Regions from separate parts of the Arthrobacter sp. MDT2-34-1 genome, predicted to be linked through region 4. Evidence: predicted binding sites of a transcription regulator. Region 4 holds the regulator's gene; each other region holds the start of a gene.
What was found. Region 4 encodes LexA, which represses DNA repair genes until DNA is damaged. Its sites were predicted from a motif close to TCGAACANNTGTTCGA; they were not measured.
Positions count from the first base shown of each region.

Region 1: a site for LexA is predicted at 2,889-2,904, ahead of ruvA (Holliday junction branch migration protein RuvA). Genes of this name have one in related genera too.
Region 2: a site for LexA is predicted at 2,508-2,523, ahead of AC5RVV_RS04660 (LysM peptidoglycan-binding domain-containing protein). Genes of this name have one in related genera too.
Region 3: a site for LexA is predicted at 3,619-3,634, ahead of AC5RVV_RS02400 (DUF6504 family protein). Genes of this name have one in related genera too.

Region 1 covers NZ_JBNHGO010000001.1:502,581-508,107, reverse strand. Annotated here, with positions in the region: gene AC5RVV_RS02355 (MurT ligase domain-containing protein) at 1-624, opposite strand, end outside; gene pdxT (pyridoxal 5'-phosphate synthase glutaminase subunit PdxT) at 798-1,463, shown strand; gene AC5RVV_RS02345 (YebC/PmpR family DNA-binding transcriptional regulator) at 1,466-2,221, shown strand; gene ruvC (crossover junction endodeoxyribonuclease RuvC) at 2,248-2,808, shown strand; gene ruvA (Holliday junction branch migration protein RuvA) at 2,973-3,608, shown strand; gene ruvB (Holliday junction branch migration DNA helicase RuvB) at 3,610-4,695, shown strand; gene yajC (preprotein translocase subunit YajC) at 4,838-5,281, shown strand; gene secD (protein translocase subunit SecD) at 5,393-5,527, shown strand, end outside.
Region 2 covers NZ_JBNHGO010000001.1:1,017,995-1,023,521, forward strand. Annotated here, with positions in the region: gene AC5RVV_RS04640 (CpaE/TadZ family protein) at 1-793, opposite strand, end outside; gene AC5RVV_RS04645 (hypothetical protein) at 790-1,437, opposite strand; gene AC5RVV_RS04650 (helix-turn-helix domain-containing protein) at 1,674-1,889, shown strand; gene AC5RVV_RS04655 (hypothetical protein) at 1,894-2,454, opposite strand; gene AC5RVV_RS04660 (LysM peptidoglycan-binding domain-containing protein) at 2,610-3,329, shown strand; gene AC5RVV_RS04665 (Rv3235 family protein) at 3,427-4,050, shown strand; gene secA (preprotein translocase subunit SecA) at 4,060-5,527, opposite strand, start outside.
Region 3 covers NZ_JBNHGO010000001.1:518,083-523,609, forward strand. Annotated here, with positions in the region: gene AC5RVV_RS02395 (DNA polymerase III subunit alpha) at 1-3,110, opposite strand, end outside; gene AC5RVV_RS02400 (DUF6504 family protein) at 3,210-3,524, opposite strand; gene AC5RVV_RS02405 (SRPBCC domain-containing protein) at 3,782-4,216, opposite strand; gene AC5RVV_RS02410 (SOS response-associated peptidase) at 4,356-5,063, opposite strand; gene AC5RVV_RS02415 (glutaredoxin domain-containing protein) at 5,233-5,490, shown strand.
Region 4 covers NZ_JBNHGO010000004.1:29,715-35,241, reverse strand. Annotated here, with positions in the region: gene hflX (GTPase HflX) at 1-138, shown strand, start outside; gene AC5RVV_RS16020 (ATP-dependent DNA helicase) at 131-2,170, shown strand; gene lexA (transcriptional repressor LexA) at 2,282-3,031, opposite strand; gene AC5RVV_RS16010 (LysM peptidoglycan-binding domain-containing protein) at 3,328-3,681, shown strand; gene AC5RVV_RS16005 (histidinol-phosphate transaminase) at 3,754-4,863, shown strand; gene hisB (imidazoleglycerol-phosphate dehydratase HisB) at 4,918-5,527, shown strand, end outside.

The DNA of each region.
Region 1 (5,527 bases), on a different contig from region 4:
GGCGGCGGACCGCATTTCGTCGTCATGCGGAAACATGTGGCGCAGCTGCGGCGCCAGGCCGAAGTATTCGACCCGCGGCGCGGCCACGGCGCCCGCCAGCGCCGCGATGCGCGGGTCTTCCCGGTTCAGTACCACTGCCTCGGTCGTCGCCGCGGCGATCTGCCGGAGGAAACCCGCGGTCGTTTCGATTTCGCCAAAGCGGTCCAGCTGGTCGCGCATGACGTTGAGCAGCAGGCTGTAGCGCGGGGCCACCAGTTTGACGAAGTGAACCGCGTGGGCCTCGTCCAGCTCCAACACGGCAATGTCCGCGTCAAGCCGGCCCCGGGCGTCGGAGTCGCCCAGCACGGCAGCGACCACGCCGCGGGTGAAGTTGCTGCCCGTCCGGTTCGTGAACACCTTCAGGCCCTGCCCCTGCAGCAGCTCCACCACCATCTTGGTGGTAGTGGTTTTGCCGTTCGTCCCGCTGATCACCACGACGCCGCGCGGCAGCTCGCCGAGCGTGCGCGGCAGGAACTGCGGATCGATTTTTTCGGCCACCAGGCCGGGCAGTGCGGAACCGCCGCCGCGGAGCCTGGCTACCGCCTTTACGGCCTTTCCGGCAACGGTCGCAAGGAGGTGTCGCATGAGTAGAGACTATACAAGCCGCCGTGCCCCGGCGCCGTCGGCCCGGGCCGAACAGTGTCGGTCACCACAGGGGAGGGGGCACCGTTTAACACCGCCGGACCGGTTGGCACTACTGTTTTTCCGTACGGCCGCCACTGAGGCGGCCCCGATGCGAACTCCGAGGAACCGTCACCGTGGTCACGATTGGTGTGCTTGCCCTGCAGGGCGATGTCCGCGAACATCTATCCGTCCTGCAGCACAGCGGCGCCGCGGCGGTGCCGGTGCGCCGGCCGGCGGAGCTGGCGGCCGTGGACGGCCTGGTCATCCCCGGCGGTGAATCCACGACGATCGACAAGCTCACGCGCATCTTTGAGCTGGCCGACCCGCTGAAGGGGCGGATCGAGGCGGGCATGCCGGTCTACGGTTCGTGCGCGGGCATGATCATGCTGGCCCGGGAGATTGCAGACCCCGCCACCGACCTGAAGGGCGAACCGCAGCAGACACTGGGCGGCCTGGATATAACGGTGCGTCGGAACGCCTTCGGCCGACAGCGCGAATCGTTCGAGTCCGACCTGGACTTCCGGGGCCTGGAGTTCAGCGCGGCGTCTCCCGGCCAGGACCCGGCGCCGGTCCACGCCGTGTTCATCCGTGCGCCCTGGGTGGAACGCGTGGGCAAGGGCGTGGAGGTCCTGGCTGCCGTCCAGCCGGAGGAGGCCTCCCACACCGACACTTTGCACGGGACAGCTAGAATAGTGGCAGTGCGTTCGCGGCATCTGCTGGCGACATCCTTCCACCCGGAGATTACGGGGGAGCGCCGCATCCACGAACTTTTCATCCGCATCGTCAGAGGAGAGGCGTAAGCATGGCCGGACACTCCAAGTGGGCAACCACCAAGCACAAGAAGGCCGTGATCGACGCCAGGCGTGCCAAGTCGTTCGCGAAGCTGATCAAGAACATTGAGGTAGCGGCGCGCAACGGGGGAGCGGACATGTCCGGCAACCCCGCGCTGGAACTGGCCGTCCAAAAGGCCAAGAAGACCTCGGTTCCCAACGACAACATCGACCGCGCGGTCAAGCGCGGTGCCGGCCTGACCGGCGAAACGGTGGACTACAGCGAAATCATCTACGAGGCCCGCGGGCCGCAGGGCTCCGCTGTGCTGATCGAGTGCCTCACCGACAACAAGAACCGGGCCGCCTCGGAGGTTCGCCTGGCCATCACCCGCAACGGCGGCACCATTGCCGACCCGGGGTCGGTGTCCTACATGTTCTCCCGCAAGGGCGTGGTGTCCCTGCCCAGGAACGAACTCACGGAAGACGACCTTCTGATGGCGGTGCTCGAAGCCGGCGCGGAGGAAGTCAAGGAGCAGGGCGACAACTTCGAGGTCCACGCCGATCCCACGGACCTGCGCGCCGTCGTGGCCGCACTGGAAGAGGCCGGCATCGAATACGAAACCGACGAGATCGAGTTCGTGTCCTCGATGGCCGTGGAGCTCGACGCGGACGCGGCCCGGAAGTTTATGAAGCTGGTGGATGCTCTCGAGGACCTGGACGACGTCCAGAACGTCTATTCCAACGCCGACATCAGCGCGGACGTCCTCGCCGAAATCGAGAACGACTGACACCGGTCCGGCCGTCGGCGCCCGCCATGCGCGTGCTGGGAGTGGACCCGGGCCTGACCCGCTGCGGCCTGGGCGTGGTCGATGTTGAACCGAACCGGCGCTCCTCCCTCGTGGACGTCGGTGTGGTGGGGACCACCCCGGACATGGCGCTGGAGCTGCGCCTGCTGAAGATTGCCGACGCGATCGACGAATGGCTCGACGCGCACACCCCGGACGTGCTCGCCGTCGAACGCGTCTTCAGCCAGACGAATGTCAGTACCGTGATGGGCACCGCGCAGGCGTCCGGGGTGGTCATCGCGGCGGCGGCACGGCGCGGGATCGCCGTCGCGCTGCACACGCCCACCGAGGTGAAAGCGGCGGTCACCGGCAACGGGCAGGCGGACAAAGCCGCCGTGACCAAGATGGTGACCCGGATCCTTCGGCTGGACACCCCGCCGCGCCCGGCCGATGCCGCGGACGCCCTGGCGCTGGCGATCACCCATGCCTGGCGCGGCGGAGCTGCGAGACCGGCTGCCGGCGGTGGGATGACGACGGCGCAGCGGCTCTGGGCGGAGGCCGAAGCGAAGGCCAAGCGCACCCGCCGCTGACGTGGGGCCGGCGGCGGCCGCCGGAACCGGTGCCACGGTGTGGCGGTGGCCGGCAATGTCCGTGCTGCCCCGTAAGCTATTCGTAGATATGTTCGGACAATCCGCCGCCGTGCTGCCCGCGGGGCGGACTCCGGGCCGCAGTGCCGGAATTGGGAGTTGAGTTCATGATTAGCTCGTTGCGCGGCGTCGTCGCCCACGTGGGATTGCAATCGGCCGTGATCGACGTCAACGGATTCGGCATGCTCGTCCAGGCGACGCCGCAGACCCTGGGTACGCTGTTCGTGGGGCGGGAGGCCGAACTGGCCACCACCATGATTGTGCGCGAAGACTCCATGACGCTGTTCGGCTTCGAGGACGCAGCGCAACGGGAAGTTTTTGAGACCCTCATCTCGGTCAGCGGGGTCGGCCCGAGGCTGGGCCTGGCGGCGCTGTCGGTGCACTCGCCCGAGGCGCTGAGGGTTGCCGCCGCGGAGGGGGACAGCAAGGCGTTCACCAAGGTTCCGGGTATCGGGCAGAAGCTCGCCGGCCGGATCGTGCTCGAGCTGGCCGGGAAGTTGATCCCCACCGGCGAGCAGGCCCCCCAGCAGAAGGGCGGCTGGAAGGGACAGGTGCAGGAGGCCCTGGCCGGCCTGGGCTGGTCCGAGAAGGACGCCGCCGCGGCGGTGGACACCACCGCCGAGGAAAATCGGGAGGCGGCAGCGGCAGGCAACGTGGGCGACTTGCTGCGGCTGACCCTCCGCAGGCTCGGCCAGGACGGCGCCCGGACCGGCGCGTCCCGGCGGACCGCGGGAGTGAACTAGCGTGGCGGAGGATTCCGAGAACAACCGGCTGGTCGCCAACACGTCGGAAACCGAAGAACGGGCGATCGAATCGGCGCTGCGGCCCAAGAACCTGGACGATTTCGTGGGCCAGGCCCGGGTCCGCCAGCAGCTGTCGCTGGTGCTGGAGGCGTCCCGGATCCGCGAACGGACAGCCGACCATGTCCTGCTGTCCGGCCCGCCCGGACTGGGCAAGACCACGCTGGCCATGATCATCGCCGCGGAAATGAACGCGCCGCTGCGGATCAGCTCCGGACCGGCGATCCAGCACGCGGGCGACCTGGCGGCGATCCTGTCGTCGCTGACCGAAGGGGAGATCTTCTTCCTGGATGAGATCCACCGGATGTCGCGGCCGGCAGAGGAAATGCTCTACATGGCGATGGAGGACTTCCGGGTGGACATCGTGGTGGGCAAGGGCGCCGGCGCCACCGCCATCCCGCTCGACCTGCCGCCGTTCACCCTCGTCGGGGCCACGACCCGGGCCGGGCTGCTGCCGGGGCCGCTGCGCGACCGGTTCGGCTTCACCGGGCACTTGGAGTTCTACGCCGTCGCGGAGCTTGAGCTGGTGCTCCGCCGCTCGGCCATGCTGCTGGACCTCAAGGTCAGTTCGGCCGGTTTCGCCGAGATCGCCGGGCGCTCCCGCGGCACGCCCCGCATCGCCAACCGTCTGCTGCGCCGGGTGCGGGACTGGGCCCTTGTGCACAAGATCGAGGAGATCGATGCGCGTGCGGCAGCCGCGGCGCTCGATATGTACGAAGTCGACGAACGGGGACTGGACCGGCTGGACCGGGCGGTGCTGACCGCCCTGATCACCAAGTTCGGCGGAGGGCCCGTCGGTTTATCCACCCTGGCCATAGCCGTCGGCGAGGAAACCGAGACGGTGGAGACGGTGGCCGAGCCCTACTTGGTCCGCGAAGGGCTGCTCGGCCGGACGCCGCGCGGACGGATCGCCACCGCCGCGGCCTGGCAACACCTGGGGCTGGCGGTGCCGGATCACCTGGCCGCGGGACAGACCGAAGACCTGCTCTCGGAACTGCTGGAGCCGGACACGGATTTCGCCGAAAACTGAAGCTTGACCGTGTCAGGGCGGTCACCGCGTAGAATGGTAGGAACGTGCGGAGTGCGCCGTCCCTCACGGGACGCGGCAGGCTGCGTACACGGTCCGGATTTTCCTACCGGTCCGCTCCAGACTTCTAGGACGGAACTTCCCTGTGTTCGTAAATCTCTTCACCGGCACCACTCCCCAGCAGCAGTCGGGCGGCATCGACGTGATGACCATCGCCCTGTTCGCCGTTTTCGCGCTGATGATCTTCTTCATGTTCCGCAAGCAGAAGAAGGTCCAGGCGCAGATGCGCGAAAAGGCCGAGCGCATCAAGGAGCAGATGGTGCCGGGCACCGAAGTGATGACTCAGTTCGGCCTCTTCGGCACCGTCGTTTCCCTCGACCCCGACAACAACAAGGTGGTCCTTGAACTGTCGCCGGGCAACACCGCCACCGTGCACACCCAGGCGGTGAACGAAGTCGTGACGCCGGAGGCCCCCGAGGTTCCCGACGACGCCTCGTCCCTCACCGCGGAAAGCGCTACCCGCCCGGAGGAATCCGCCGAGGACACCCTTAAGCGGCTCAACGAAGAGCAGAACAAAGACACCAAGTAGGCCAGCGACGGCTTAGCCGTATAGGCGTGCAGTGGCGGGGCATGCCCCGCCACTTCGCCATGTACCGGCCGGTTCCTCCGGCCGACTGAGCCGATGAGAGAAAGATCTTCCATGGCACGATCCGGTTCCACCAGCATTGCGCGGCGGACACTTATCTGGCTCGGTGTGCTCCTGGCCGCCGGCACCGTCATCCTGGGCAGCGGTGTATTCACCGGCCAGGCAAGCTGGGCGCCCAAGTTGGCGCTC
Region 2 (5,527 bases), on a different contig from region 4:
ACGGCCTCAGCTCGGTCCACCGGTCCACCCTCGTAATCCCGGTCAGCACCAGCATCGAGGTTCCGGCCACGGCTACCTTCAGGCAGACCCGTTCCAGGGCCGGGCTGTCCAGCACGCCCTGGTCCGCCAGCCGGCAGGCGTGGGCAAGCGCGGCAGATTCATCGAGCAGGCCAAGGAACGCGGCGACGCTGGCCCCGTAGGTATCCGCATCCATCAGCAGGGTCCGCCGGCCGGCGGCGGCGTATTCGGCGGCGAGGTTGACCGCCAAGGTGGTGCGTCCCGGCGCCCCGGCCGGACCCCACACCGCGACGAGTTCACCCTTGGCCCCTGCAGGTGCCGGCGGTTCAACCGCAGCGTCGTGCGGCCGCAGGGCCCGGGCGGGGTCGGCCAGCGCCGCCCCTCCCGGCGCGGCGGCTCCTGCTGCCGCTTTGGCCGCCGTCAGCGAGCGCAGCTGCGCGACGGACTCGGCCACCAGTGCTGCCAGGGCCACGGGCTCAACGGTTGCGGCACCCGTGCGGATGCCGAGCGCTTCGAGCCGGAGGCGTTCCCCGCCGTCGTCGGTCAACGCCACCACGGACACCTCGGCGCCGTGCAGCCGCTCCAGCACGCTGCCGTCGAGCTCCCTCGTCCGGCCCGCCACGATGGCCGCCCGGGCCAGCCCGGACTGCGCCGCCGCCAGCAACTCCGCGAGGTCGGTGCAGCGCCGGACCACGGTGACAGGCCCATGGAGCCGTTCCAGGCCGGTCACGAAGTCGGCGGCCGCCGTTCCCAGCGTGACGACCGGCAGACTCATGGAGTACCGGCCGGGTTGAGTACCACGTTGATGCGTGCCCCGTTGGCGAGGGCATGTAGCAGCGCCGGCATGGTGTCATCCCCCACCAGGACGTGCAGCCGTTCCGCCCCGGACGAGCCGAAAGCGGTGGTGGCGCGCGTCAACTGCGACACCTCGGCCGCCTCGAGCAGCCTCTCCGGCTCCTTGAAACCGTTGCGTCCGTCGGGCAGCGACACCCATACATCGACCCGGGAACCGGGACCGGCCTCCTCGGGCAACGGGCTCTCGATACTCAGGCCGATCGGTTTCCGGTCCAAGTCGTCGCCGGCACCCAGCACGGAAGCCGGCAGCAGTTCACCGCCCCGGACCAGCGCGGTAGCGACGGCATCTGCCGGCAACCCCGTTGCTGCCGGCAGATAAAGGCTGCCCGCCTCGCCCAGCCGAACGTCGACGACGACCACGTCGGCGGCGGAGATCGGTTGTCCCACCGCGATGTCCGTCCTAGCCGCCAAGACACCGGTGGTCTTATCCGCGCTGTTGACCAGCGCTGCAACTCCGGCCACCGAAGCCGCCACGAGCAGCAGCCCCACCAGCAACCGGGGATCTTTCCACGACGGGCGTTTCAACCGCTGTGCGACGGTTTTTTCTGCGATGGCAGCGCTCACGAATCTTCCTCCCCCCTTATTCCCGCGCCCAAGGGACAGCCAGGCTGCGCTCCGAGAGTCGGCCCCGAGGCCGCGGGTGGCACCATTCTGGCCGTGGCCCAGGGGAAAGGGAACCGCCGCGGCCACCCGGGCCGGATCTGGGGAAAACTTTTCAGAACCAACGGAGCCAGTTGGACCAAACGACGTCAAACGATGCCATAATGGCTGAAACCGTCCCCGCTTCGAAGGATCAGCCCATGCCGCGGTTCCTCACCCTGTCCGATGTGGCGGAGGAGTTGCAGATCTCCTCGTCGCAGACGTACGCCCTGGTTCGCAGCGGCGAACTTCCCGCCATCCAGATCGGCGGCCGGGGCCAATGGCGCGTCGAGCAGGTCATGCTCGACCAGTACATCCAGGACAAGTACGCCCAGACGCGGCGGCTGATCGAAGAGGCCAAGTCCACCACGGAATGAGCATTCAGTCCGGGCTGCGGGACACGAGGGCCGCAATGGCCGCGAAGGGCACCGTGTAGACCGACCGGACATTTGCCGCGCGCCTGTCCTCGCCCGACGGCACCGCCGCGAGGTCGAAGGAGTCCGCCCCGACCCTGTCGACCACCCCCTCGGCCGCCGGGATGCCGAGGCCACCCGACAGGTAGACCGCGACCGGTGCGCGGTCGCGGCCAAGGGCGCGCAGGGCGGAACCGAGCCCGAGCCGACGGGCCCCGGTCGAGTCGGCAACCGCATGCCGGCCCATTCCTTCGAGCAGTTGGACAGCGGCCAACGGCAGGAGCACGCTCCGCACTCCCTCGTACAGCACCAACCAGGTTGATCCGACATGGGCCAGCGTCCCCTCGAACCTGAGGTCTGCGCCTACACGGACGCGCAACCTGCTGTCCAGCTGCCCCCGAAGCCGGTCGGCCAGACCCACTGCCGCCAGCTCGATCCGGGCGCGCTCGTTTACCTCCGCTTCCAGCTCCAGCCGGTCTGCGGCGTGTAGCTGGGCCTCCAAATCGGCAAACAGGGCGTCCCAACGCATGGCGCCAGCCTAGGAACCTGCACCACATGCCGTCAACGGAAAACCTACTGCTTTACAACAAGCGTTTGAAGCTGCCACTATTGGAAACAAACAGCAGTAAACAGAATCAAACTACATCAAATGACGTTAACACGTTCTCTCCGGAGGCACTTCCCATGCTCAGAACCACCGCCGATCTGGCAACCACAGGGCTGGTGACGGCTTGTGCCGCCGTGCTGGTGCTCGCCGGGAGGGAGCTGGCCACCGGCGCCGCGTGGCCTTCGCAGAACTATCAGGACCTGCTGGCGCTCCTGTCGATCGGAGCCGGCGCGGCCGTGCTCTGTTGGTTGCTCCTGGGCATGGCGGCAGCGGCGGCCTGCGCGGTGCTGGCCAGGACCGGCCACAGCCGCCTGGCGGCGCGGTCGGCCGCGTGGAGTCCCGCGTTCCTGCGGCGCTTGGCGGGCGCCGTCGTCGGCCTCAATCTGGTGGTGGTCGCGGGCGCCCATGCGGCGGCCGCAACGCGTCCGGCCGAAGCCGCGGCCGGGACCGGCGCGTCCAGCGCTGCCCTGGTGGATCCCCGGTGGCAGCCGGACGGCCTGGCCGGTCGGGTAAACCCTCCGGTGGACCCCTCATGGAAGCCCGCTCCCCCGGCCGCGGCCCCGGGCGCCGTCGCCAAGCCGCCAACCCGGGAAGCCTCCGGCGCACCCCGGCTGGTTACCGTCACCGCCGGGGATTCCCTCTGGCAGCTCGCGGCCGCCGAGCTGGGCCCGCTGGCGACCGACGTGGAAATCGCCGAGCGGTGGCCGGAGTGGTATGCCGCCAACCAAACCCTCATCGGTCACGACCCCTCCCTAATCAAACCCGGGCAAACGCTCGTCGTACCTCCGCCCGGATAGTGAAGCTTTCCGGAAACGGCCGAGAGACGCACACGGGAGCCGTGCTGTGTGGCGCGGCTGGAAGCCAAGGCAGTACCAGTGGAAGGAAGGGCAGGACATGGACAACGTGCGACACCTCCCGGCCGTGCAGACGCCGGAGAAAGAAGCCGCGGCGGGCGCGCGCCTGGACACGCTGGCACCGGCGAGCGGGGCGCCCCGGCCCCTGACGGTACGGCGGGTCAAACCGGCCGGGCCGGACGGCTACTTTGCGCCCGTCATCCGGTTGCAGCCCAGGCGACCGGATGACACCCGCGGGATGGCCGGACCCGCCGCAGTGCCCCGTCCCGTTCCGCTGCCGGTGGGCGGGGACCCCGAGGCGGAGGCCGAACTGCTCCACGTCACGGCGATGGCCCGGTCCGTGGCGCAGGCCTGCCTGGAGGCCGTCTCCGGCACACGGCCGGTCCAACAGCTGGCTCGCTGGCTGGACCCCGCCAGCTACGAAAAGCTGGTGCACCGGGCGGACATCGCCAGGGCCCACCAGGCGCAACTGCGTTCCGATGGCCGGGCACCGCTGCGGCTGCACCGCAGCCCGGTGGTCCGCTCCGCCCGGGTGTGCCGTGCCGCCGACAGCGCCTATGAAGCGTCGTTGGTGGTGGCCGAGACCCGCCGGATACGCGCGGTGGCGCTGCGGCTGGAGTGGATCCGCGGACTGTGGAAGGTCACGGCCCTGGAGATCGGCTGAACCCGCAAACTACTTCCGGCGCTTGCCGCTCTTGGCGGGGCGCTTGTCCCTGGCGGGCGCTGCCGCCTTGGCCGGGGCCTGGCGTTCGACCCGTGTCTCGGCTTCCCCGGATGCACTGGGCGCCGTGAACTGCAGGGCCGCCGGCCGCTGCGGAGCTTCCAGCCCGGCCGCAGTGATCTGCGGCGCCGCCGCCGCCCGGGCGTCAGCGACCCCGGGGACCGTCGCCTCGGCCGGCTGCTGAACCTGTACCTCGAGGTTGAAGAGATAGCCGATGCTCTCTTCACGGATGGACTCCATCATGGCCTGGAACATCACGAATCCCTCGCGCTGGTATTCGACCAGCGGATCGCGTTGGGCCATGGCCCGCAGTCCGATGCCCTCCTTGAGGTAATCCATCTCGTAGAGGTGTTCCTGCCACTTCCTGCCGATCACCGAGAGCACCACGCGCCGCTCCAGTTCGCGCATGGTCTCGGAGCCGAGCGTCTGCTCCCGCTGGGCGTAGGCGACCTTAGCATCGGAGACAATTTCCGCGCGCAGGAAATCCGCCGTGACCCGCGAGCGCCCGCCGGCTTCCTCCAGCACCTCGTCGATCGTCAGTTCGATCGGGTAGAGCTGCTTGAGGTTGGTCCACAGCTGCTCGTAGTCCCAGTCGTCGCCATGGCCCTCAGCGGTGGCTTCGTTGACCATCGCCGTCACCACGTCCTCAAGGAAGAACGCGACCTTCTCGTGCAGGTCGTCGCCTTCCAGGATGCGCCGCCGGTCGTTGTAGATTGCCTCACGCTGCCGGTTGAGCACGTCGTCGTACTTCAGCACGTTCTTGCGCTGCTCGGCGTTCCGGCCTTCGACCTGTGCCTGGGCGTTCTGGATGGCCTTGGAAACCATCTTGGACTCCAACGCCACGTCGTCGGGCATGCGGGAGGAGTTCATGATCCGTTCCGCTGCGCCCGAGTTGAACAGCCGCATCAGGTCATCGGTCAGGGAGAGGTAGAAGCGGGATTCGCCCGGGTCGCCCTGGCGCCCGGAGCGGCCGCGGAGCTGGTTGTCGATGCGCCGTGATTCATGCCGTTCGGTACCCAGCACGTAGAGCCCGCCGAGCTCCTTGACCTCGTCGTGCTCGGCCTGTACGGCTTTCTGCGCCGCTGCCAGGGCGGCGGGCCAGGCGGCCTCGTAGTCTTCCGGGTTCGCGGCGGGGTCCAGGCCGCGGCGTTCCAATTCAGCCACCGCGTTGAACTCGGCGTTGCCGCCGAGCATGATGTCCGTACCGCGGCCGGCCATGTTGGTCGCCACCGTGACGGAACCCTTGCGGCCGGCCTGCGCGACGATGGCCGCTTCCCGGGCATGGTTCTTGGCGTTGAGCACTTCGTGCCGGATGCCCTGTTTCGCCAACTGCTTGGACAGGTACTCGCTCTTCTCCACGCTGGTGGTGCCCACCAGGACCGGCTGGCCCTTTTCGTGGCGCTCGGCGATGTCCTTCACG
Region 3 (5,527 bases), on a different contig from region 4:
CTCCCGTTGCGCATCTGCAGCAGGTCCTTGGCCTGGGTGACTCCGAGTTGGGCCAGCAGCGGAGCGTAGCTCTCCATCAGGTGGGAGCTGGCGTCGATCGAGAGCAGATCCAGTTCGGTGCGCACCTTGTCCACCGTGGTCGGTTCCGGGAAGACCGGAACCAGATGGCGCAGCTCCAGGTCCCCCAGCGGCAGGGACAGCTGGCCCTCGGTGGGCTGGTAGCGCTGGGGAACCGGGCGGGTGTCCGGCTGGTCCAGATGGTAGACCAGATCCGTCCGGCTGGCCGCCCGGCCGCCGCGTTGGCCGGTCCTGCGGTTCAGTTCGTCGAAGGCGCCCAGCTGGGCCAGGCGTTTGAGCGCTGGTTTGCCGACCTTGGCCCGCGCGCGCAGGTCGGCCAGCGATTCGTACGGCTGGCCGGCGACGATGCGTTTGAGCTCGGCCGCCGAGAGCCCGTAGATGCCGGTCAGGCTCAGCCGGATCCCCAGCTTTTCGCCGCTGCCGGAGGGAACGCGTTCCACCTGGTAGCGGTCGGTGCTGCGGTTGATGTCCAGCGGCAGGATCGGGATGCCCAGCCGCCGCGCTTCGGCCACCAGCAGGCGCAGCGGGTACATTCCCGGATCGTGCTGCCACAACCCGGCCAGGAACGCCTCGGGGTGGTGGGCCTTCAGCCAGGCCGTCTGGTAGGTGGGCACCGCGAAGGCGGCCCCGTGGGCTTTGCAGAAGCCAAAGCTGCCGAAGGACTTCAGCGTGCCCCACACCGTCTCGACCACCTCCGGCGGATACCCCCGGTCCAGCGAGGCGCTGCGGAAGTATTCCTCCACCGCGGGTTCGGCTTCCTCGTTGCCCAGCAGCCGGCGGAATTCATCCGCCTTGGCCAGTCCGCAACCGGTGAATACGTCGAAGGTCCGCAGGACCTGTTCGTGGAAGATCGTGACGCCGTGGGTTTCCTTGAGGACCGGAATCAAATCGGGGTGCGGGAAGCGCTCCGGCGCCCAGCCATGGCGGTGTTCCAAAAACGGCCGGACCATATCCGATTGCATCGGCCCCGGCCGGAACAGCGAAATGTCGATAATCAGGTCGTTGAAGTCCCGCGGAGCCATCTTGCCCACCAGCTCGCGCTGGCCCGGCGATTCGATCTGGAAGCATCCCAGGGTGTGGGTGCTGCGGATCAGCTCATAGGTCGGCTCGTCGTCCAGCGGGACCTGTTCCAGGTTGATGGTCCCGTCCGCGGCAATGTAGTCGGGCCCGGTTCCGTCCTCGCCCACCGGATGCCGGCCCGCTGCCGTCACGGCGTCCTTGCCCGGATGGATGCGGGCTATTTCCTTGAGCGCGTAGGCGATGGAACTCTGCATCCGCACGCCCAGCACGTCCAGCTTGAGCATGCCCATCGGGTCCATGTCGTGTTTGTCGAACTGGCTCATCGGCAGACCCAGCCCGCTTGGCTGGGTAGGGGTGCGGTCCAACAGCGAGCTGTCGCCCAGGATCACGCCGCAGGGGTGCATGGAGATATGCCGGGGCAGCCGGTCCAGCCGTTCGGTCAAATCCACCAGCAGGTCCAGCTGCTGGTTCTGCTCCACCTGCGCGGAAAACGCGCGCAGCTCCGGCTTCTCCGCCATCGCCTCACGGAACTGGCGCGCGGAGAACCGCCAGAGCTGTTTGGCGATGCCCGAAATCTCCTCCTCCGGCAGGCCCAGCGCCAAGCCGGCGTCGCGGACCGCCCCGCGGGCACGGTAACCGTTCTGCATGCTCATCAGGGTGACCCGCTGGCTGCCGAAACGGTCGAAGATTTTTTGGTAGACGTTGTGCCGCTCTGCACTTTCCACATCGATGTCGATGTCCGGCAGGGTGGAACGGTCCTGGGAGAGGAAGCGCTCGAAGATCAGCCCGTGGTCCAGGGGGTTCACGTGGCTGATGTAGAGCAGATAGTTCACCAGGCTCGAGGCACCCGACCCCCGGGCCGCGGCGCGCACGCCCATCCCGGTGATCATGCGCGACACTTCGGCCACCGTCAGGAAGTAGGAGGCGAAGCCCAGCCGCGAGATGATGCCCAGCTCATGGGCCAGCCGGTCCCGCAGTTCCTTTTCCGCCCGTCCGGACATTCCGCCAAACCGTTCGGCGATGCCGGTTTCGCAGCGCTGGACCAGCTCGGCCACGGGATCCCCGTCGATCCCGATGACGGAGGCTTCGGGGACCACCGGGCGCTTGAACCCCATGTCCCGGTAAGGATCCATGCGGCACCGGTCGGCCACCGCTTCCGTCGTGGCCAGCAGGCGGATGACGTCCTTGCTTCCGCCGCCGGCTGCCTGCACGATTTCCCGCGCCAGGGCCTGCATCCGGTCGGGGGATTTCAACCAGCCCTGGGCGCTCGGCTGCAGATCCGGCAGCTTGGACAAGGCTGTCAGCGCCCTCGCCGAGTCCAGCACATCTGCAGTGGCGGCGCCGTCCTCTTCGCAGTAGCGCACGGCGTTGGTCAGCACTGCGGGAAGATTCAACTCCCCGGCCAGGTTAAGCATCCGCACCGCGTGGGCGGTACTGAGGTTCTCCCCCGGGGCACTCAGGTGGGAGACGATTTCCACTGCGAGCGCCCCGGCCGGCAGTCCGCTGCGCCAGCGTCCGGCCAGCCGGCGGGCTTCGGCGTAGCTGCGGCGGCGCAGCGCCTGTCCGACGTCGGAAAAAGGACCCACCAGCACCGTCAGGGCCGGTCCGCCGTCCGAGGTGCCCGCATGCCGGGCGAGTTGATCCACCGTCACGCCGGGCGTCCGGCGGCTGGCGGAACGCCCGCGGGCAGCCGTGCCGGCGTGGGCTTCCGAGACCAGGCGGCAGAGCGCATGGTAGCCGCTGCCCTGGTTCCCTCCATGGGCCAGCACCACAACGCGTCCGGTGTCCCGGCCGCCGCCGTCTTGGACGGCCAGGTCCACGCCGACTATCGGATCCATCCCCGTCGCCAGGCATGCCTTCAGGTGCTTGACCGTGCCGTAGAGACCGTCCCGGTCGGTGCAGGCCAAGGCGTCGGCTCCGAAGGAAGCGGCCGCTGCGGCCAGTTCCTCCGGCCAGGAGACACCGTAGTGGGCACTGTACGCCGTGGATACGTGCAGGTGGGTAAAGCTCATGGACATTCCAAACAACGGTCGGGTCTCGGGATCGGCATCCGGCGGACTGCCGGGGCGAACCGGGGGCTGACAGAAAGGCCGGCGGGAACCGTGGCGCGGTCAGGCGCTCAGCTCCCGGACGGCATCATGGACGCGGATCAGGCGCCAGCGTCCGGTGTCCACCTGATGGGAAAGGTCCAAGGTGCGGATCTGCGACCGGCCATTCAGCCGCGCCTGCACCCGCCAGATCTCATGGTCCACCAGTCCCGCGCCCCGGCCCCGTTCCGCACGCAGTTCCTCCGCCCACCATTTGCGGCGTTCGTACCAACGCACCGGTTCCGCGACGATGCGGTAGCTCCTGCCCTGCCAGCGCAGCCGGAGCGGCTGTCCGGCAGGGGAACACACAACGTCAACTGCTTCGCTGAAAACACCCATGTCCCAGTCGCCTTTCATCTGGACAACGGGTCATAATCCCTGGCGAGCGCCCCTGCCAACACGCCCGCCGAAGAACTTGACCCTCTTATTCTATTCGAATATGTATTCGAATCCAAGATCAAGCCTAGGTTCGGGCACTGACAAAATCGGGCCGCCCGCCGACGTCGGCTCAGCGTGCAGCGTACGGCGGCCAAGCGCAGCAGCACTGCCTACTGCAGTAGGACGGCCAGGCGCGCGCCGTGCGGCGGCCAAGGAGCCTAGCCGTCGTGCTCGGCGAGGTACTTCACGTCGTGGACCAGCTTGTCCCACATCAGCTTGGAGTGTTCCGCCGCCTCGGCGGTCTCGTTGTTGTCCTGCGACAGCGTGAACTCCGTGCCGCCCGGAACTTCCTCCAGCGTCCAGACGAGACGGTGGTAGTTCTCGGGCACGTCCTCCCGGCCGGACAGCGGGCTGAAGTGGGTGACGACCAGCCGCCGTCCGGGTTCGAACTCCAGCACCTGGCCCTTGTCCTCGTACGCCTCGCCCTCCCACTCGCCCCGCCATCGGATGGGCCCGCCAACGCTCCAATCGGTCTGCACCTCGGTGCCGAACATGAATCCCCTGATGGCCTCGGGGTCCGTGATCACGGACCAGACACGGTCCGGCGGCGCCGCAATGGTCGCCGTCGAACTGGCCACGTACCGTCCGGACATTGGCTTCCTCCCCTGGTTCCCGCCGTGGCGGCGCGGGCGCGGTTACTCCATCCCAGCTTCCGGCAGCCGGGGCCGGCGCACAATGGCTGCGGGGATGCCGCTCAGGGAACGATCCCGATTCCGGGGCGCCCGGCGGCGCTCATGCTGCCTCGTCGATGAGGTCGGGCCCGTTGTTGCGCACGTTGTTGACCTTCGAACTGACCCGCCGCGGGACAAGATGCGGTTCGGGCATGGCCTCCAGCAGCTGCCGCACGTCGGCCTCGGATGTTGTTTCCGGATCCAGCCAGTCCGCATAGAGGCCGGGTGGAACGATCAGCGGTGTCCGGTCGTGGATATGCCCGAGCGCATCGGCCGCCTGGGTGGTGATGATGGTGCAGGTGCGCAGCCACTTCTCCGGGTGGTCTTCGGGCAGGGCCGGGTCGGGCCAGTTCTCGAACAAAGCCGCGAAAGCCAGCGCCTCGTCGCCTTCGCCGTGCAGGTAGGTCGGGATCTTGCCGCCCTCGGTCTTCTGCCATTCGAAATACCCGTCGGCAACAAGCAATCCGCGCTTCCTGGCCGCCGCCTTGCGGAACGAGGGTTTCTCCGTCACGGTCTCCATCCGCGCGTTGATCAGGCGGGCGCCGGAGCGGGGGTCCTTGGCCCACGGCGGCACGAGGCCCCACCGGGCCAGGATGAGTTTCCTGGACACTCCCTCGCCGTCGGCCTGCTTGCGGTCGATGATCAAGGGGACCTTGTCGGTCGGAGCCACGTTGTAGGAAGGCTGGATCTCTTCGACATAGGACTCATCGACGTCGAAGGAAGCCACGAGGTCGCCGGTGCTCCGGGCCATGACGTATCTGCCGCACATGCCTCCATTATGGTCCAGCCGCGCGGCGGAAGCCCGGCGCGCGGCCCTTAAACGGCCTCGCACCCCGGCGGTACTCCCCGCCCGGCAGCCGCCGCGGCCGGCGCCGGGAATGACCGCGCCCGGTGAGACGTTGACATGTACACAAGCTTTCAGACCAGAAGGAGCCATCTTGGATTACACACCTGCTGCCGGAACCGTCACCATGTTCTCCACCACCTGGTGCGGGTACTGCCGCCGCCTGAAGACCCAGTTCGATGCGCAGGGCATCGGCTACACCGAGATTAATATCGAAGAGGTCCCCGGCACCGCGGAGCTCGTCGAGAAGCTCAACGACGGAAACCAGACGGTTCCCACCCTGCTCTTCCCGGATGGCAGCAGCGCCACGAACCCGCCGCTCTCCCTGGTCAAGGAACGCCTGGGCGTCTAGCAGCGGCAGGCTCCACCGGCGGAATCCGGACCGCAGG
Region 4 (5,527 bases):
GGCGAAGTGATTAGCCGCCTGCACAACGAAGACGCCGAGATCCTCTCCATGGAGCATGGCGGGGACGGCACGCGGCTCGACGTGATGGTGCGCGAGGGCCTGGCATCGGAGCTGGAACAGTTCCTGCGGCATGACTGACGTCCAGGTTCCCGCCGGTGAGGCGCTGCGGCTGCTTGACGTCGCCGTACAGGAGATGGGCGGGCAGCACCGTGCCGGGCAGCACGAGATGGCGGCGAAAGTAGCCGAGGCCTTCGAGCGCCGGCAACACCTGCTGGTGCAGGCGGGCACAGGCACCGGCAAGTCGCTGGCCTACTTGGTGCCGCTCATGGTCCAGGCGCTGGAGGGGGAGAAGCCGGCGATCGTCTCCACCGCAACATTGGCGCTGCAATCGCAGATCGTCAAGCGGGATCTGCCCCGGCTGTTGGAGGCCGTCGCCGACGAGCTGCCCAGGCCGCTGGACGTCGCTTTGCTCAAGGGCAGGAACAATTACCTCTGCCTGCACAAGCTCGCGGGCGGCTTTCCGGACGAGGACGCGCCGGCGGCACTGTTCAGCCTCGGCGAGGACGCGGTGCCGCATCCTTCTCCGGCCGGCGCAGCGTCGGCTTCCGGCGCCTCGGGCGCGCTGGGCAAGGAAGTCGTGCGCCTGCGCGAGTGGGCGCACGAGACCGAAACCGGGGATCGGGATGAACTGGTGCCCGGTGTCAGCGATCGGGCCTGGCGGCAGGTCTCCGTCGGCTCCATGGAGTGCCTGGGCGCCCAGAAGTGTCCCCTGGCCGCCGAGTGCTTCAGCGAACTGGCACGGGGCCGCGCGGCGGAGGCAGACATCGTGATCACGAACCATGCCATGCTGGCCATCAACGCCTTCGAGGGCGTCGCGGTACTCCCGGACTATGACGTGGTGGTCATCGACGAGGCCCATGAGCTGCAGGACCGCGTCACCAGCGCCGTCGCGGGGCAACTCTCCGCCGCCATGGTGCGTACCGCCGCCTCGACGGCACGCAAACACACGGGGATCAGCGTGGAGCCTTTGAACTCCGCCGCCGATGCGCTGGAGGACGTCCTGCAGTCGGTGCCCACCGGCCTGCTGGCGGCCGGCCTCCGCGAGGAGCATGAGCTGGTTCTTGCGCAGGTACGGGAAGCGGCCCGCGCGGCGCTCTCCGACTCGAAGCCCGAGGGTGCGGGGGCAGCGGACGGCGGACGGCAGATGGCGCGCTCACGGCTCGCGGCCGTGCTGGAACTGGCCGAACGGCTGCTGTCCGCTCCGGACTCCCGGGAGGTCATCTGGGCGACCCGTCCCAGCACCTATGGCGAGGCCGGCGACTACGCCGCCAATGACGACCAGCCGGCAACGTTGAACATAGCGCCGCTCTCGGTGGCGTCCCGGCTGCGTGAGGGCTTGTTCGACGACCATACCGTTGTGCTGACATCGGCGACGTTGTCGGTCGGGGGGACCTTCGATGCCGTCGCCGGGTCGCTCGGACTGCTCGGAGCCGGCGCGCCCGCCTATTCCAGCGTGGACGTGGGCAGCCCCTTCGATTACCCCAGGCAGGGCGTGCTCTACGTGGCGTCGCATCTGCCGAAGCCGGGCCGGGGCACCAGCCCGGAACAGCTCGATGAACTCGAGGAGCTGCTGCTGGCCTCGCGCGGCGGCGCCCTGGGCCTGTTCTCCTCGCGGCGTGCGGCAGAAGAAGCCGCGGCCGAGATGCGCGGGCGCACCGACCTGACCATCCTGTGCCAGGGCGAATCGTCGATGGGCGCGCTGGTCCGCCAATTCGCCGAAGAGCCCGACACCTGCCTGTTCGGCACCATGACGCTCTGGCAGGGCGTCGACGTTCCCGGTTCCGCGTGCCGGCTCGTGGTCATCGACCGGATTCCGTTCCCCCGGCCGGATGACCCGCTCACGACTGCCCGAACCCGGTCCGTGGCGCAGTCCGGGGGAAACGGTTTCATGACGGTCTCGGCGACCCATGCGGCCGTGCGGCTGGCCCAGGGAGCCGGCAGGCTGATCCGCGCGTCAAACGACCGTGGAGTGGTGGCCGTGTTGGACTCCCGGCTGGCGACGGCGCGCTACGGGAGTTTCCTCCGCAGCGCCCTGCCGCCCTTCTGGAGTACCAAGGACGGCGCCACGGCCCGCCAGGTCTTGGAAAGGCTGGCTACGGCCTCAGCCTGAACGGGCTGGGGGCACGCCCGTTCCGGAGCGAGCGGGGCCCTGCCCGGGGACCGCCCGTGCGGGCAGGGGATCCCGGGGTGGCTGCAGCGCGGACCGGGGAGACCGGGCGCGTCAGAGGGCCCGCATCACCGAGACAACCTTGCCCATGATGGTTGCGTGGTCGCCCAGAATCGGTTCGTACTGGGTATTCTGCGGCAACAGCCAGGTATGGCCGTCGCGCTGCCGGAAGGTCTTGACCGTTGCTTCGTCGTCGAGCAGCGCCGCCACGATGTCGCCGTTCTCGGCCGTGTGCTGCTGGCGGACCACGACCCAGTCGCCGTCACAGATGGCCGCATCGATCATGGAATCGCCCGAGACCCTGAGCATGAACAACTCGCCGTGTCCCACCAGTTGCCGCGGCAGGGGCATGACGTCCTCGACCGCCTGGTCCGCCAGGATCGGCCCGCCCGCTGCGATCCTTCCCACCAGCGGCACCATCGCCGTGTCGGATGACGTGGTCAGCTCGGATACGGCGACGCCGCTGGAGCTGCGCAGCTGTTGCGGTTCATCGACTCCGACGATTTCCACACCCCCGTGCTCGAGTGTCAGCGGGGTCAGGATTTCCATGGCACGGGGACGCTTGGGGTCCCGCCTGATGTAGCCCATCTTCTCCAGTTGGGCCAACTGGTGCGTGACGCTGGACAGGCTTGCCAGACCGACCGTGTCACCGATCTCGCGCATGGACGGAGGGTATCCGTGGGACATGACGGAGCGCTGGATGGTTTCCAGAATCTTCTTCTGCCGCGGCGTCAGGCTGCGCCCCACTTTGACGGGCCGGCCGCGTCGCTTCGCTCCGGCAGTGGTGGTGGTCTCTTCCGACATGTCCGGCCCCGGTCTCCCCGTAGTGGTCCCTGCGCCGGCGCCGTAGCGGAACCGCACATGGACTGTTGTCTCAACTGTTTTGTCGGTGGCGGCTGATGCACTGCTCTTACTGCCGCCCGACGCTTACAACGCTAGGCGAGGCGGTAGCGAATTTCAAACATTTGTTCGACTGAGTCTCGACAATGTTCGATCACCAGTGCTAAAACTGTAAGAGACGCATTCGAAGATACGTTCGAATATCGTTGCAAGACGATCGAAACCAGCCGAAATAGATCGAATATCGGAAAGGTGGCACCATGTCCGCCCAGCTCGCACCGCAGCCCGCCGGCCTTCGTACCAGCACAGGCCTGCGGCTGACCCGCCGCGGCCGTTTGTTGCTGATCGGCCTGCCGCTGATGCTCGCCGCGGCCGCAGCCCTGACCCTGATCGGTTTCTTCACGGCTCCGGCAATGGCCGCCGCCGGGGGGCTGGGACCTGGACCGGCGGCGACCGTCACGGTCGTCAGCGGCCAGACACTGTGGGACATCGCAGTGCAGTCCGCCCCGGACCGCAACCCCCACGATGTCATTTTCGAGATCGCGCAACTGAACGGTCTCCAGGGGGACGTCGTCCATGCCGGACAGCAGCTGCTGGTCCCGTCGGCGCGCTGAGGCAGCCGTAATATGAGCTGCTTCGGCCCGCCCGATTCCTGCCCCGGGCGGGCCGAAGCTTAAACTGGACCGGTGAGTGAGCAGCTAGAACGCCTGAACCGCCTGCCGTTGCGGGAAAATCTCCGGGGCCTGGAGCCGTATGGCGCGCCCCAGCTGGAGGTTCCCGTCCTCCTGAACGTCAACGAAAACACCCATGGCCTGCCCGATGCTGTCCGTCAGGCCATCGTCTCGGCCGTCAGCGAGGCTGCCGCGGGTCTGAACCGGTATCCGGATCGCGAGTTCACGAAGCTGAGGACGGCGCTGGCCGGCTACTTGGGGCACGGCCTCACCGCAGAGAACATCTGGGCCGCCAACGGATCGAACGAGGTCCTGCAGCAAATCCTCCAGGCCTTCGGCGGCCCCGGCCGCACCCTGCTGAGCTTCCCGCCCACCTATTCCATGTACCCGCTGCTGGCCAGCGGGACGGACACGGATTATCTGGCCGTCCCGCGGGGGGCAGACTTCACGCTGTCCCCGGACGCTGCCGCCGCCGCTGTGGCCGACTCCGGGGCAAACGTGGTCGTTCTTTGCTCGCCGAACAACCCGACGGGCACCGCCCTGGGTCTTGAGGTCGTGGAGGCGGCGTATGAAGCGGGGGAGGCCTCCAAGGCCATCGTGATCGTGGACGAGGCCTACGCCGAGTTCGCCCACGCCGGAACGCCGAGCGCGCTGACGCTGTTGCCGGGGCGGGAGCGGCTCATCGTTTCCCGCACCATGAGCAAGGCCTTCGCGCTGGCAGGCGCCAGGGTCGGGTACCTCGCCGCCGCACCGCAGATTACCGATGCGCTGCGCCTGGTCCGCCTGCCCTACCACCTGTCCGCCGTCACGCAGGCAACGGCCCTGGCCGCGTTGGACCATGCCGATGCGCTGCTGGCCAACGTCGAAGACATCAAGGCGCAGCGGGACCGCATTGTCGACGGGCTGGCCGAGCTGGGACTCGACCCGGCGCCGTCCGACTCAAACTTCGTGTTTTTCGGCGGGTTGGAGGACCCCCGCTCGGTGTGGCAGGGACTGCTGGAAGCCGGCGTGCTGATCCGCGACGTCGGGATCCCGGGCCATCTGCGGGTAACCGCCGGCACTGAGGCCGAGACCACAGCCTTCCTCGACGGCATCAAGGCCCTCGTGGCGAGCCCCGTCTCCTAAACTAGTAAGAGCGAACCGGCTCGCGCCGGTCGACCAATTCGTCAAAGGACTCCCATGACCGTGGAAACCACCACTGGACGTACCGCACGCCTCGAACGCATTACCAGCGAGTCGTCCGTGCTGGTTGAACTGGACCTCGACGGCACCGGCCGTTCCGAGATCAGCACCACCGTGCCGTTCTACGACCACATGCTCACCGCCCTGGCGAAGCACTCGCTCGTCGACCTGACGGTGAAGGCCAGCGGGGACACGCACATCGACGCGCACCACACCGTCGAAGATGTCGCCATCACCATCGGCGACGCGCTGAAGGAAGCGCTGGGCAATAAAGCCGGGATCCGCCGTTTCGGCGAAGCCACGGTGCCCCTGGACGAGGCGCTGGCCCACGCCGTCGTGGACATCTCCGGCCGGCCCTACCTGGTGCACACGGGAGAACCGGCAGGCCAGGAGTACCACTTGATCGGCGGACATTTCACCGGATCGCTGACCCGCCACGTGTTCGAATCGATCACACTGCACGCCCAGATCTGCCTGCACATGCGCGTGCTGGGCGGCAGGGACCCCCACCACATCGTCGAGGCCCAGTTCAAGGCCTTCGCCCGGGCACTCCGCGCCGCCGTCGAAGCCGATCCACGTGTCGAGGGCATTCCCTCGACGAAGGGAG